3 linked regions of the Actinospica robiniae DSM 44927 genome follow. The protein of the gene in region 3 interacts with the protein of the main gene of each other region in a pairwise test. Links are inferred from orthologs where the notes say so. Each region holds a gene or a part of one and is shown on either strand. Other genes may lie near its edges.

The links.
Region 1: the proteins of rlmB (region 3) and ACTRO_RS22600 interact in binary tests that used the Escherichia coli proteins (3 or more experiments, as listed by UniProt). The link is inferred for Actinospica robiniae DSM 44927 from one-to-one orthologs.
Region 2: the proteins of rlmB (region 3) and tsaE interact in binary tests that used the Escherichia coli proteins (3 or more experiments, as listed by UniProt). The link is inferred for Actinospica robiniae DSM 44927 from one-to-one orthologs.

The regions. Positions count from the first base shown.
Region 1 is NZ_KI632511.1:5,357,465-5,360,497, forward strand. The notes cover bases 193-3,033. They hold ACTRO_RS22600 (bifunctional ADP-dependent NAD(P)H-hydrate dehydratase/NAD(P)H-hydrate epimerase), read right to left. Parts: upstream 2,413-3,033; coding sequence 973-2,412; downstream 193-972. Other genes in these bases: alr (alanine racemase), read right to left, coding at 193-976; ACTRO_RS22605 (holo-ACP synthase), read right to left, coding at 2,430-2,783; glmS (glutamine--fructose-6-phosphate transaminase (isomerizing)), read right to left, coding at 2,855-3,033. In the rest of the region: more of alr, read right to left, coding at 1-192. UniProt on the Escherichia coli protein: Bifunctional enzyme that catalyzes the epimerization of the S- and R-forms of NAD(P)HX and the dehydration of the S-form of NAD(P)HX at the expense of ADP, which is converted to AMP.
Region 2 is NZ_KI632511.1:5,352,856-5,357,192, reverse strand. Bases 116-2,994 are described here. They hold tsaE (tRNA (adenosine(37)-N6)-threonylcarbamoyltransferase complex ATPase subunit type 1 TsaE), read left to right. Parts: upstream 116-1,259; coding sequence 1,260-1,730; downstream 1,731-2,994. Other genes in these bases: tsaB (tRNA (adenosine(37)-N6)-threonylcarbamoyltransferase complex dimerization subunit type 1 TsaB), read left to right, coding at 2,544-2,994; ACTRO_RS22580 (L,D-transpeptidase), read right to left, coding at 1,756-2,394; ACTRO_RS22590 (alpha/beta fold hydrolase), read left to right, coding at 116-1,236. In the rest of the region: more of ACTRO_RS22590, read left to right, coding at 76-115; more of tsaB, read left to right, coding at 2,995-3,260; rimI (ribosomal protein S18-alanine N-acetyltransferase), read left to right, coding at 3,314-3,892; tRNA (adenosine(37)-N6)-threonylcarbamoyltransferase complex transferase subunit TsaD, read left to right, coding at 3,889-4,337. UniProt on the Escherichia coli protein: Required for the formation of a threonylcarbamoyl group on adenosine at position 37 (t(6)A37) in tRNAs that read codons beginning with adenine.
Region 3 is NZ_KI632511.1:6,192,103-6,196,447, forward strand. The notes cover bases 667-3,553. They hold rlmB (23S rRNA (guanosine(2251)-2'-O)-methyltransferase RlmB), read right to left. Parts: upstream 2,671-3,553; coding sequence 1,663-2,670; downstream 667-1,662. Other genes in these bases: ACTRO_RS26460 (ABC transporter ATP-binding protein), read left to right, coding at 667-1,558; cysS (cysteine--tRNA ligase), read right to left, coding at 2,717-3,553. In the rest of the region: ACTRO_RS26450 (hypothetical protein), read right to left, coding at 1-52; more of ACTRO_RS26460, read left to right, coding at 473-666; more of cysS, read right to left, coding at 3,554-4,117; ACTRO_RS26475 (HhH-GPD family protein), read right to left, coding at 4,164-4,345. UniProt on the Escherichia coli protein: Specifically methylates the ribose of guanosine 2251 in 23S rRNA.

The sequences.
Region 1 (3,033 bases), 840 kb from region 3 along the record:
CGAACTGGTCCATCGCCACCCGGCCCGCGACGTGGTAGCGCCGCCCGCCGACCAGCACCGGGCCGCGATCCGAGGCCGCGCGCGGGATGCCGTCCGCGTACCCGGCCGGCACCAGCCCGAGCCGGGTCTCGCCCCCGGTCCGGTAGGTGTGCCCGTAGGACACGCCGTGGCCCGCCGGGACCCACTTGACCAGGGCGAGGCGCCCGCGCAGGGTCATCACCGGCCGCAGCCCGTGCTCCGCCGGGGTGCCGAGCTCCGGCGCGGGGCTGAGCCCGTAGACGGCGAGGCCCGGGCGGACGAGGTCGAAGTGGCTCTCCGGCAGGGTGAGGGTGGCCGGCGAGTTCGCCATGTGCCGCAGCCGGCCGCGCAGGCCGGCCGATTCCGCGTACTCCAAGGCCTCGTGAAAGCGGGTCAGCTGCGCTCGGATCGAGGGATGCCCGGGCTCGTCCGCGCAGGCGAAGTGCGACCACAGGCCGGTCACCTCGAGCAGCCCGGCCCGCTCGGCCTTGACCGCCTCGTCCACCACCAGCGGCCACTCGTGCGGCTGGATCCCGTTGCGGCCCAGCCCGGTGTCCGCCTTGAGCTGGATCCGGGCCAGGCGGCCGGCGCGCTCGGCCGCCTCCAGCACCTCCGCCAGCGCCCACTGGCCGGAGACGGAGACGTCCACCTCCGCCCGCACCAGCGCCTCGAAGTCGTCGCCGGGCGCGTGCAGCCAGGTCAGGATCGGCACGTCGAGGCCCGCGGCGCGCAGAGCCAGCGCCTCCTCCGGCACGGCCGTACCCAGCCAGGCGGCGCCGGCCTCGACCGCGGCCCGGGCGCACGGGACCATGCCGTGCCCGTACGCGTCGGCCTTCACCACGGCCATCACCCGAGCCGGCCCGGCGATCTCGCGCAGGCGCCGCACGTTGGCGCGAAGCGCGTCGAGATCCACACGGGCCTCGAGCCGTGCGGGCGGTGCGGCGGTACGGGTGCTCATCCGGCGACATTCTGCCAGGCCCCGGGCAGGGCCGCGACCAGGTCACCTGCGGCGACCGGCCCGCTGCGTGCCGCGACCAGCCCGGCCGCGCCGTGCAGATACGCCGCCGCCGACGCCGCGTCCATGGGCGAGAGCCCGCCCGCCAGCAGGCCGCCGGCCAGGGCCGCGAGCACGTCGCCGCTCCCGGCCGTGGCCAGGTACGAGGTGGCATGGGTGTTGACCCGGACAGTGCCGCCGCCAGGGTCCGCGACGAGGCTGAACGCCCCCTTCAGCAGCACCGTGGCATCGTAGGTGCGCGCCAGGTCCCGAACCGCGTCCAGCCGCCGCGCGTCGACCTCCTCGGCGCTGCATCCGAGCAGCGCGCCGGCCTCGCCGCTGTGCGGGGTCAGCAGCGTCGGCGCGGTCCGCTCGAGGCGGCTCTTCGGCAGCAGCCTGAGACCGTCGGCGTCGATGAGCACCGGCACGTCCCCGGCCAGGACCCTGGTCAGCCGCCCCCGCGCCTCGTCGCCCTCCCCGAGCCCGGAGCCGACCACCCACGCCTGCACCCGCCCGTCGCCCTGCAGCACCTCCGGATGGGCGCTGACGACGTCGACCGGCCCGTCATAGCGCACCGCTCCCACGCCGGAGCGCAGCGCAGCTCCGGCCGCGAGTAGGGCCGCGCCGGGGTAACGCTCGGAGCCGACCGCGAGGCCGAGCACGCCGCGGCTGTACTTGTGCGCGAACCGGCCCGGCTCGGGCAGCAGAGCACGCACATCCGCCTGCTGTAAGACCTCGACGGCCGGCTCGGCGGAGCCGAACTCCAGGCCGATGTCGACGAGTTCGACGACGCCGACGTGCGCGGCCGCCGGATCGATGAAGAGCCCTGGCTTGTGCGTGCCGAAGGTGACGGTGACGTCGGCCCGGATCGCGACGCCGCCGACCTCGCCGGTGTCCGCGTCCACGCCGCTGGGCAGATCCACCGCGACGATCGGCGCGCCCGTCTGCGCGACGGCGGCGTGCGCGGCCTCGGCGAGCTCGGCGAAGACGCCGCGCAACCCGCCGTGTCCGCCGATGCCGAGCAGCCCGTCCAGAATCAGGTCCGCGCGATCAGCGAGCTCCCGGGCGTCACCCGCCGGTGCGGCCCGGCCGCCGGCCGTCCGCAGCGCGTCGAGCCCGCCGGCGTGCGCCCGGGAGGGGTCGGCGAGCACCGCGTGGACCGCGGCGCCGCGCCGGGCCAGCATCGCTCCCGCGTAGAGGGCGTCGCCGCCGTTGTCACCCACGCCCACCAGCAGCAGCACGCGCGAGCCGTACACGCCGCCGCGGGCCGAACCCAGAATGGCCGCGGCCACGTTCGCCAACCCGGTCGCGGCCCGCTGCATGAGCGCGCCCTCGGGCAGAGCGGCCATCAGTTCCTGTTCCGCCGCGCGGACGGCCGCCACCTCGTATGCGTACCTCATCCCGCCATTCTGCCCGGTCAGCTCGCCTCAGCCACCACCATCGCCGAGGCGATCCCGGCATCATGGCTCAGCGACAGGTGCCAGCGGGTGACGCCGAGCTCGGCCGCACGCCGGGCCACCCCGCCGGAGACCACCAGGTACGGCCGCCCGGTCGGCTGGCTGCGCACCTCGGCGTCCTGCCAGCTCAGGTCGCCGGGCACGCCCAGCGCCTTGCCCACCGCCTCCTTCGCGGCGAACCTGGCCGCGAGCGAGGCCGTCGGCAGGCCCCGCTCGCCGGGCGTGAAGACCCGCTCGAGCAGCGCCGGGGTGCGCTCGAGCGTGGCCTGGAACCGGGCGACATCGACCACGTCGATCCCCACACCCACGATCATCGCCCAGCCTCCGGCCCTGCTATTCCCCCGACGTCGTTGCGACGGACTTCGCCAGGTTAGCCGATCGGCTGCTACTCGACTGTCACGGACTTCGCCAGGTTACGCGGCTGGTCCACGTCCAGTCCCTTCGCGTCCGCGAGCGCGCAGGCGAAGATCTGCAGCGGCACGGTGGCCACCAGCGGCTGCAGCAGCGTCGGCAGCTCCGGCACGTAGATGAGCGTGTCCGCGAACGGGACCACCGCCTCGTCGC
Region 2 (4,337 bases), 840 kb from region 3 along the record:
ATCGCGGCGGCGTGGCCGCGGTGGCGGCGCGGAGCGAGCGCCGGGCGTGCGGCAGTGGCGGAAGGCGGCCGAGCGGTGGCAGAGGCGTCGGGCAAGGGCAGGCGGGCCGGGCTTCTCGGCGCCGCCGTCGGGGTGGTGGCGGCGGGAGTCGCGGTCGGCTTCACCGTGGAACGGCTCACCATCGGGCGGGCGGTGCGGCGGATGGCCGCGATACACGACCCCGGCGAGCCCTTCGGCTCGCTGCGAGGCGACGCGCGCACGGTGCGCGCGAACGACGGGGTCGAGCTGCACGTGGAGGTGGACGAGCCGCGCGGCCCGGCGACGGGGCGGGCGGCGGAGGCCGCCGATCCGGACGAGGCCGAGCGCCCCACTCTGCTCTTCACCCACGGCTTCTGCCTGGACCAGGACTGCTGGCACTACCAGCGGGCCGAGTTCTCCGCGACGCACCGGATGGTGTTCTGGGACCAGCGCGGCCACGGCCGCTCCGGCAAGCTGCCGCGCGAGCGCTCCGGCCGTTCGGCCTCGGTGACGGTGGATCAGCTCGCCGACGACCTCCACGCCGTGCTCGAGGCCGCCTGCCCGCAGGGCCCGGTGATCCTGATCGGGCACTCGATGGGCGGGATGACCATGATGGCGCTGGCCCAGCGGCATCCCGAGCTGTTCGGCGACCGGATCGTGGGCGCCGCGCTGATCAGCACCTCGGCCGGGCGCTTCGAGGACGTCGTGTTCGGGCTGCCGCGCCCCGGCGCGCAGCTGCTGCACCGGGCCACCCCCGGGCTGCTCGGCCTGCTGGCCCGTCAGGCCGCGCTGGTGGACCGCGGCCGCACGCTCGGCGGCGACCTCGGCCTGGTGCTCACCCGCCGCTACGCCTTCGGCTCCGAGGTGCCCGAGTCAGTGGTGCGCTTCACCCTGGACATGATCGAATCAGTGTCCATCGACGTCATCGCCGAGTACTACCCGGCGCTGAGCCACGTGGAGCTCGGCGACGCGGTGCCGCTGTTCGACCGCGTGCCCACGCTCGTGCTCGGCGCCTCCGGCGACATGGTGCTGCCGGTGGCGCACAGCGAGGCCCTGGCCGCCGCCATCCCCTCGGCCGCCTACACGGTGCTGCCGAACGCCGGACACGCGGTCATCCTGGAGCATCCGGACGAGGTGAACGAGGCGTTGCGTACTCTGGTGGACCGGGTCGAGGCTCAGCTCGATCCGGCTCCGTCCCCCCGGAGGGCGGCGCAGTAGGGACTCGCAGTGAGGGATGCGCAGTGAACGATTCCGAGTCCGGCCGCGGCCGGACCGCGCCCGAGGTGGTGCGGGCCGAGGACGCCGCGGCCACCCGCGCGGCCGGCCTGCGCTTCGCCGAGCGCCTCGGCCCCGGCGACCTGGTGATTCTTTCGGGTGGACTGGGGGCGGGCAAGACCACCTTCACCCAGGGCCTGGCCGAGGGACTCGGCGTGCGCGGCCCGATCACCTCGCCCACCTTCGTGCTGGCGCGGGTGCACCCCTCGCTCACCGGCGGCCCGGCGCTGGTGCACGTGGACGCCTACCGGCTCGGCGGCCTGGCCGAGCTCGACGACCTGGACCTCGACGCGTCGGTGGAGGACTCGGTCACCGTGGTGGAGTGGGGCGAGGGCAAGGCGGAGGTGCTGGCCGAGGGCCGAGGCGGGCACTACGTGGTCAGGTTCGACCGTTCCCGCGAGGACGACGTCCGGGAGATCGCCTTCGAAAGGTCCTGACGCGGCGCGCGGATCGCCGGGCGTGTCAGGACACGACGACGACGTCGGTGCCGACCGAGGCGAACTGGTAGAGCACCAGCGCGTCGGTCTGTTCCATCCGCACGCCGCCGGTGCTGCCGGTGGGCTTCGGCGGCATGCCGGCCAGGCCGGCCACGGCGTCGAAGCCGAAGACGGTGTCGGAGCTGGAATCGAAGCGCACCAGGTAGACCACGGCCTTGCCGTCGCCGCCGGTCGAGCCGGGGCTCTTGGCGTAGACCTGGAAGGTGCCCGCGGGCGGTGTGACGGTGCCGGGCACCACCTGCATGGTCCGGCTCACCGTCGATCCCTGCACCAGCCACACCCGGTGCTCGCTCGGCGAGTAGACGATCCGGGTGCCGCTGCCCGAGTGCGCCGGCAGCGTGGTGGGCAGGGGGGCGGTCTTCGAGGTCGAAGACGCCTTGGCGCTGTTGTTCGTCGACGCGTGCGGCGCGGTCGCCTCCGCCTGGGCGGCGAGGATTCCCACGCCGGCCAAGGCGGCCAGCGTCATCGTCAGCACCGAGAAGGTCGCGCCGCGGCCGGACTTGCGCGGTGCGCGGACCCCGCGCGGCGCGCCCGGATCCGGGGCGGCGGGGGCCGGGTCGGCGCCGTATCTGCGGGCGCCGGCGGCCCGGGTTCCTCTACCCATGGGGGCCATCATGCCCTACCGGTACGGCGCGGGTTAAGTGGCAGGGACAGGGCAATGCGCTCCGGCACGGTGCGTGCCCGCGCGGTAGCGGGCGCCGACGGATGGGAGCCGTGACGGGCTCCGGACGCGCGGTGATGAATAATGGCCGGGTGCTGCTCTTGGCTTTCGACACGGCGACCCCGGCGGTGACCGTCGCACTGCGGGGCGGACAGGGCGTGCTCGCGCAGCACACCGTCATCGACGCGCGCAGGCACGGGGAACTGCTGGCCCCCGGCATCGAGCGGGTGCTGGCCGAGGCCGGCGCCGCGCGCGCGGACCTGACCGCGGTGGCCGTCGGGGTCGGGCCGGGCCCGTTCACCGGGCTGCGGGTCGGGCTGATGACGGCCCGGGCGCTCGGGGACGCGCTGGAGATCCCGGTGCACGGCGTGTGCACCCTCGACATCCTGGCCGCCGAGGTGCTCGCGGACGGCGGGCCTGGCAAGGATTTCGCGGTCGCCACCGACGCGCGCCGGCGCGAGGTGTACTGGGCCGTGTACGACGCGGCCGGGCGGCGCGGCGGCGAGCCGGCCGTGGACCGTCCGGCCGAGATCGCCGATCAGTTGGCCGGACGCGCGGTGGCCGGGCAGGGCCCGGTGCTCTACCCGGACCGCTTCCCGGCGCCGCTCGCGCCCGAGCTGCCCAGCGCGGCCGTGCTGGCCGACCTGACGGCGCGCCTGCTGGCCGAGGACCCGAGTGCGCTGCTGCCGCCCTATCCGCTCTACCTGCGCCGCCCCGACGCGGTCGAACCGGGCGCGCCCAAATCCGTGCGCCAGCCGGACGCGCGCGAGCTCGGCGGCCGCGCGGCGACCGGGGCGGGCCCGGCGTGACCGGCTGGGGACCGCCCGCCGCGGCCGGCGAGACCGGGATCCGTCTGCGCCGGATGCGCTGGTGGGACATCCCGGGCGTGGTCCTGCTCGAGCACCTCGCCTTTCCCGAGGACGCCTGGTCGGTCGGGATGTTCTGGTCGGAGCTGGCCGAGTCCGCCAGCCGGCACTACGTGGTGGCCGAGGACACCGGCTCGCGCGGCGGGCGGCCGGGCGAGGCGGAGCCGCGCATCGTCGGATACGCGGGCCTGCTCGCCGGGGCGGGGGAGGCCGAGGTGCTCACGATCGCGGTGGATCCGGCCCGGTCCGGGCGGGGGCTCGGCGCGCGGCTGCTGACCGAGCTGATGCGGGAGGCGGCCCGGCGCCGCTGCGACGAGGTCGTGCTGGAAGTGCGGGTGGACAACGAGCGGGCGCAGAAGCTTTATCAGCGCTTCGGTTTCGCCGGGATCGGGGTGCGCAAGGGCTACTACCAGCCGGCCGGGGTGGACGCGCTGGTGATGCGCAGCAGCGGGGTGCTCGGCCGGTTCGGGCCGGGCCCCGGCGGCGGATTCGGCGGCGCGCACGCGCTGCCCGGGAACTCCGCGCTGCCCGAAACCGGGATGGACGCTGATTTCGAGAACAGGGTGAACCCATGACCGCCGACCAGCCGATCGTGCTCGGCTTCGAGACCTCCTGCGACGAGACCGGGGTCGGCATCGTGCGCGGCACGGAGCTGCTCGCCGACGCGGTGGCCACCAGCGTCGACGAGCACGCCCGCTACGGCGGCGTGGTGCCGGAGGTGGCCTCGCGGGCGCACCTGGAGGCGATGGTGCCCACCGTGCGCCGCGCCCTGGACCAGGCCGGCCTCAAGCTCTCCGACATCGACGCGGTGGCGGTCACCTCGGGCCCGGGCCTGGCCGGCGCGCTGCTGGTCGGGGTGGCCGCGGCCAAGGCGTACGCGCTGGCGCTGGGCAAGCCGATCTACGGGGTCAACCACCTGGCCGCGCACGTGTGCGTGGACCAGCTCGAGCACGGCCCGCTGCCGCAGCCGGCGATGGCGCTGCTGGTCTCCGGCGGCCACTCCTCGCTGCTGCTGGTGCC
Region 3 (4,345 bases):
ATCGTGCGAAGAACTCCGTGCGGGTGTCCGCGGTGAGCCGGGTAGCGGTCATCTTCGGGCCACCTCGGCCTTCCCTCTGCCGATACATGCGCTGCTCGACTCGTCCTCGGCGGTGTACTCCGCCGACTGACCTGAGATCTCCGGTGATTCTCGTTGGGAGCCGACGGGGGGACTCGAACCCCCAACCACCTGTTTACAAGACAGGTGCGCTGCCAATTGCGCCACGCCGGCCGGTGCCGGGCGACGTGGGGCGCCGCTGCCGGACGCTGCCATGGTACCGGGCGGGGCGGGTGGGGGACAGCGGATTGGGGAGTTGGGAGGGCTGGGGCTCTTGGCAAAAGGATCGTAAGACTATACGGTCGGACGAGGTCCTGTCTGCTCAACCGCTGTGTGCGACTGCTCGGGCGGGGCCATGGCCTTCCAACTCGGATCGTCCGGCACGTTCCTGCCGGTTGAAAGGGTGTATCCCACCATGGCTGGTGTTATCTACGAAGCTGCATCGTGCATCTACCCGGGCGCCGAGCGCCCGGCTGTCGATCAGCTCAACCTCGACATCCAGGACGGCGAGTTCCTCGTGCTCGTCGGCCCGTCCGGATGCGGCAAGTCCACCTCCCTGCGCATGCTCGCGGGCCTCGAGGAGGTCACCTCCGGCGAGATCCGCATCGGCGAGCGGGACGTGACGAACCTGCCGCCGAAGGACCGCGACATCGCGATGGTCTTCCAGAACTACGCGCTCTACCCGCACATGACCGTGGCCGACAACATGGGCTTCGCGCTCAAGATCGCGGGCGTGCCGAAGGCGGAGATCCGCACCAAGGTCGAAGAGGCCGCGAAGCTCCTCGAGCTGAGCGAGTACCTCGGCCGCAAGCCGAAGGCCCTGTCCGGCGGTCAGCGCCAGCGCGTCGCGATGGGCCGCGCCATCGTGCGTGAGCCCAAGGTCTTCCTCATGGACGAGCCGCTGTCGAACCTCGACGCGAAGCTGCGTGTGCAGACCCGTACGCAGATCGCCTCGCTCCAGCGCCGTCTGGGCATCACCACCGTCTACGTCACGCACGACCAGGTCGAGGCCATGACCATGGGCGACCGCGTCGCGGTGCTCAAGGACGGCCTGCTGCAGCAGTGCGACACCCCGCGCCACATGTACGAGCGGCCGGCCAACGTCTTCGTGGCCGGATTCATCGGCTCCCCGGCGATGAACCTGATCGAGGCCCCGATCGTCGACGGCGGCGTGGACTTCGACGGCGCCATCGTCCCGGTGGACCGCGCGGTCCTGGGCCGGGCCGAGGGCGGCACGGTCACCGTGGGTGTGCGGCCGGAGTCCTTCGACCTCGTCGCCGACGGTTCCCGCGGCGTCAAGGTCCAGGTCAACGTCGTGGAAGAGCTCGGCGCCGACGCGTTCGCCTACGGCACCGCCAAGGCCAACGGCAAGGACGTCGACGTCATCGTCCGCGTGGACGCGCGCAACACTCCGGCCAAGGGCGAGGACCTGTACGTGGTGCCGAAGGCGGGCGAGACGCACGTCTTCTCGACCACGACCGGGCAGCGCATCTCCGACTAAGCGCAGCCAGACGTAAGAGCGGCGCCTCCCGATCGGTCATCGATCGGGAGGCGCCGCTCTTTGCTTCGTCAGCGGATCGCCGGCGGGCCTGCGCGGCCGCGCGGCTAGAGCCGGCCGGCCCGCCGGCGGCGCTGGGCCACCTCGTAGAGCGCGATGGCTGCGGCCACGCCCGCGTTGAGCGACTCGGTCGCCGCGGCGATCGGGATACGCACCGTCAGGTCGCAGGTCTGCTGCACCAGCCGGGACAGGCCCTTGCCCTCCGAGCCGATCACGAGCGCCAGCGGGTCCGAGCCGGCCTCCAGGTCGGCCAGGTCCACCGTGCCGTTCGCGGCCAGGCCGACCACGACCAGGCCCTGCTTCTGGTACGACTCGAGCGTCCGGGTCAGGTTTCCGGCCTGGGCCACCGGGACGCGCGCGGCGGCACCGGCGGAGGTCTTCCACGCACCGGCGGTCATTCCGGCGCTGCGACGCTCCGGGATGACGACGCCCTGCGCGCCGAACGCGGCGGCGGAACGGATCACGGCGCCGAGGTTGCGCGGGTCGGTGACGCCGTCGAGGGCGACGATCAGCGGGGTCTCGGCGGCGTCCTCGGCCTGCCGCAGCAGGTCGTCCGGGTGCGCGTAGGAGTACTGCGGGATCTGCAGCGCGACGCCCTGGTGGATGGCGCCGTCGGTGAGCCGGTCCACCTCCTGGCGGGAGACCTCGAGCACGGGCAGGCCGCGCTGGGTGGCCAGGGTGATCGACTCGCGCACCCGGTCGTCGATGTCGATCATCGCGGCGACGTACAGCGTGGTCGCCGGGATCTGCGCGCGCAGCGCCTCGACCACCGAGTTGCGGCCCGCGATCAGCTCGCTGATCTGCCGGTTCGCCTTGTACGGGACCTTCGGGCGGGCGGGGCCGCGGCCACCGCTGCCGGTGCCCTGGGCGCGGCGGGTCGCCGAGGCGGCCCGCTTGGCCGCGGGGTGCTTGGCCCGGTCCACCGCCTTCGGCGTCGGGCCCTTGCCCTCGAGGCCCTGCTTGCGCTGCCCGCCCGAGCCCTTCATCGCGCCCTTGCGCGAGGATCCTGCCTTGTTGCCGCGTCCACCGAGGCCGCCGCCCTTACCGCCTGCCATGTCAGCGGCCTTTCTGTTATTCGTGTTCCGTTTTCGGATGGTCTGATCAGGTGAGGGTCCACCGCGGCCCGGCCGGGGTGTCCTCGATCTGCACGCCGGCCGCGCCGAGCGAGGCCCGGATCTCGTCGGCCGCCGTGAAGTCCTTGCGGGCGCGCGCCGCCTGCCGCTGCTCGAGCGCGACGGCGACCAGCTTGCCGATCGTCTCGCGCAGCTCGGCCGCGTCGTCCTGGTCGGCCTCGCCGGCCCACGGCTCGCTGAACGGGTCGAGGCCGAGCACGCGCAGCATCGCCAGCGTCTCGGCCAGCCGCGCGGCGACGGTCTCCTTGTCCCCGTCGGCGAGCGCGACATTCCCGGCTCGCACGGTCTGGTGCAGCACCGCTATCGCCTGCGGGACGCCGAGGTCGTCGTCCATGGCCTCGGCGAACGCGTCCAGCACCTGGTCGTTCGCCGCGACCGGGCCGGCCAGCTCCACCGCGCGGGTGAGGAACTGCTCGATCCGAGCGTACGCCGTGCCCGCCTCCTCGATCGCCTCCTCAGAGTATTCGATCATGGAGCGGTAGTGCGGATTGACCAGGTAGTAGCGCAGCACGACCGGCCGGTGCCGCTTGGCCACCTCTTCGACGAGCAGCGCGTTGCCGAGCGACTTGCCCATCTTCAGGTTCTTGACCGTCACCCAGGCGTTGTGCAGCCAGTACTGGGCGAACGCGTCGCCGACGCCCTTGGACTGGGCGATCTCGTTCTCGTGGTGCGGGAAGATCAGGTCGAGGCCGCCGCCGTGGATGTCGAAGGCGGTGCCGAGGTACTTGTGCGTCATCGCCGAGCACTCGAGGTGCCAGCCGGGCCGGCCCGGGCCCCAGGGGCTGTCCCAGAACGGCTCGCCCGGCTTCGCGCCCTTCCACAGGGTGAAGTCGCGCGGGTCCCGCTTGGCGTTCTTCGGGTCGGCGTCGTCGGCGCTGAGCATGTCGCCGAGGCGCTGGTTGGACAGGGCGCCGTACTCGGGGAACGAGCGCACGTCGTAGTAGACGTCGCCGCCGGCGGCGTAGGCGTGACCGCGTTCGATCAGGTCCGCGGTCATCGCGATCATCTCGGGGATGTGGCCGGTGGCGCGCGGCTCGACGCTCGGCGGGAGGCAGCCGAGCAGGGTGTAGGCCTTGGTGGCCTCCCGCTCGTACCTGCTGGCCACCCGCCAGTACTCGACCTCCTGCTCCGCGGCCTTCCTGAGGATCTTGTCGTCGATGTCGGTGACGTTGCGGCAGTAGGTGACTTCGAACCCGCGGTAGGTGAGCCAGCGCGCGAGCACGTCGAATGCGACACCGAAACGGATGTGCCCGATGTGGGGCGCGCCCTGGACAGTCAGCCCGCAGCCGTAGATCGAGACCTTGCCCGGGGTGAGGGGCACGAAGTCGCGAACGCTGCGCGTGGCGGTGTCATAAAGGCGGAGAGTCACAGTGACAAGGCTACCGGGAGATCACGGCTGCTCTCGCTCGAAATGGCTAAGGCAGCCGGTACTGGTTGTCCGCGGTGCGCACGGCCAGACCGTCGGCGATCAGGCCCTGCAGAGCGCGCCCGCGCTGGGCTTCGTCGGGCCAGGCCGTGAACAGCGCGTCCGCCTCCACCGGGGCGTGCGCCGCGCGGAGTACGGCGAGCAGCGCGCCGCGGCACTGGCGGTCGGTGC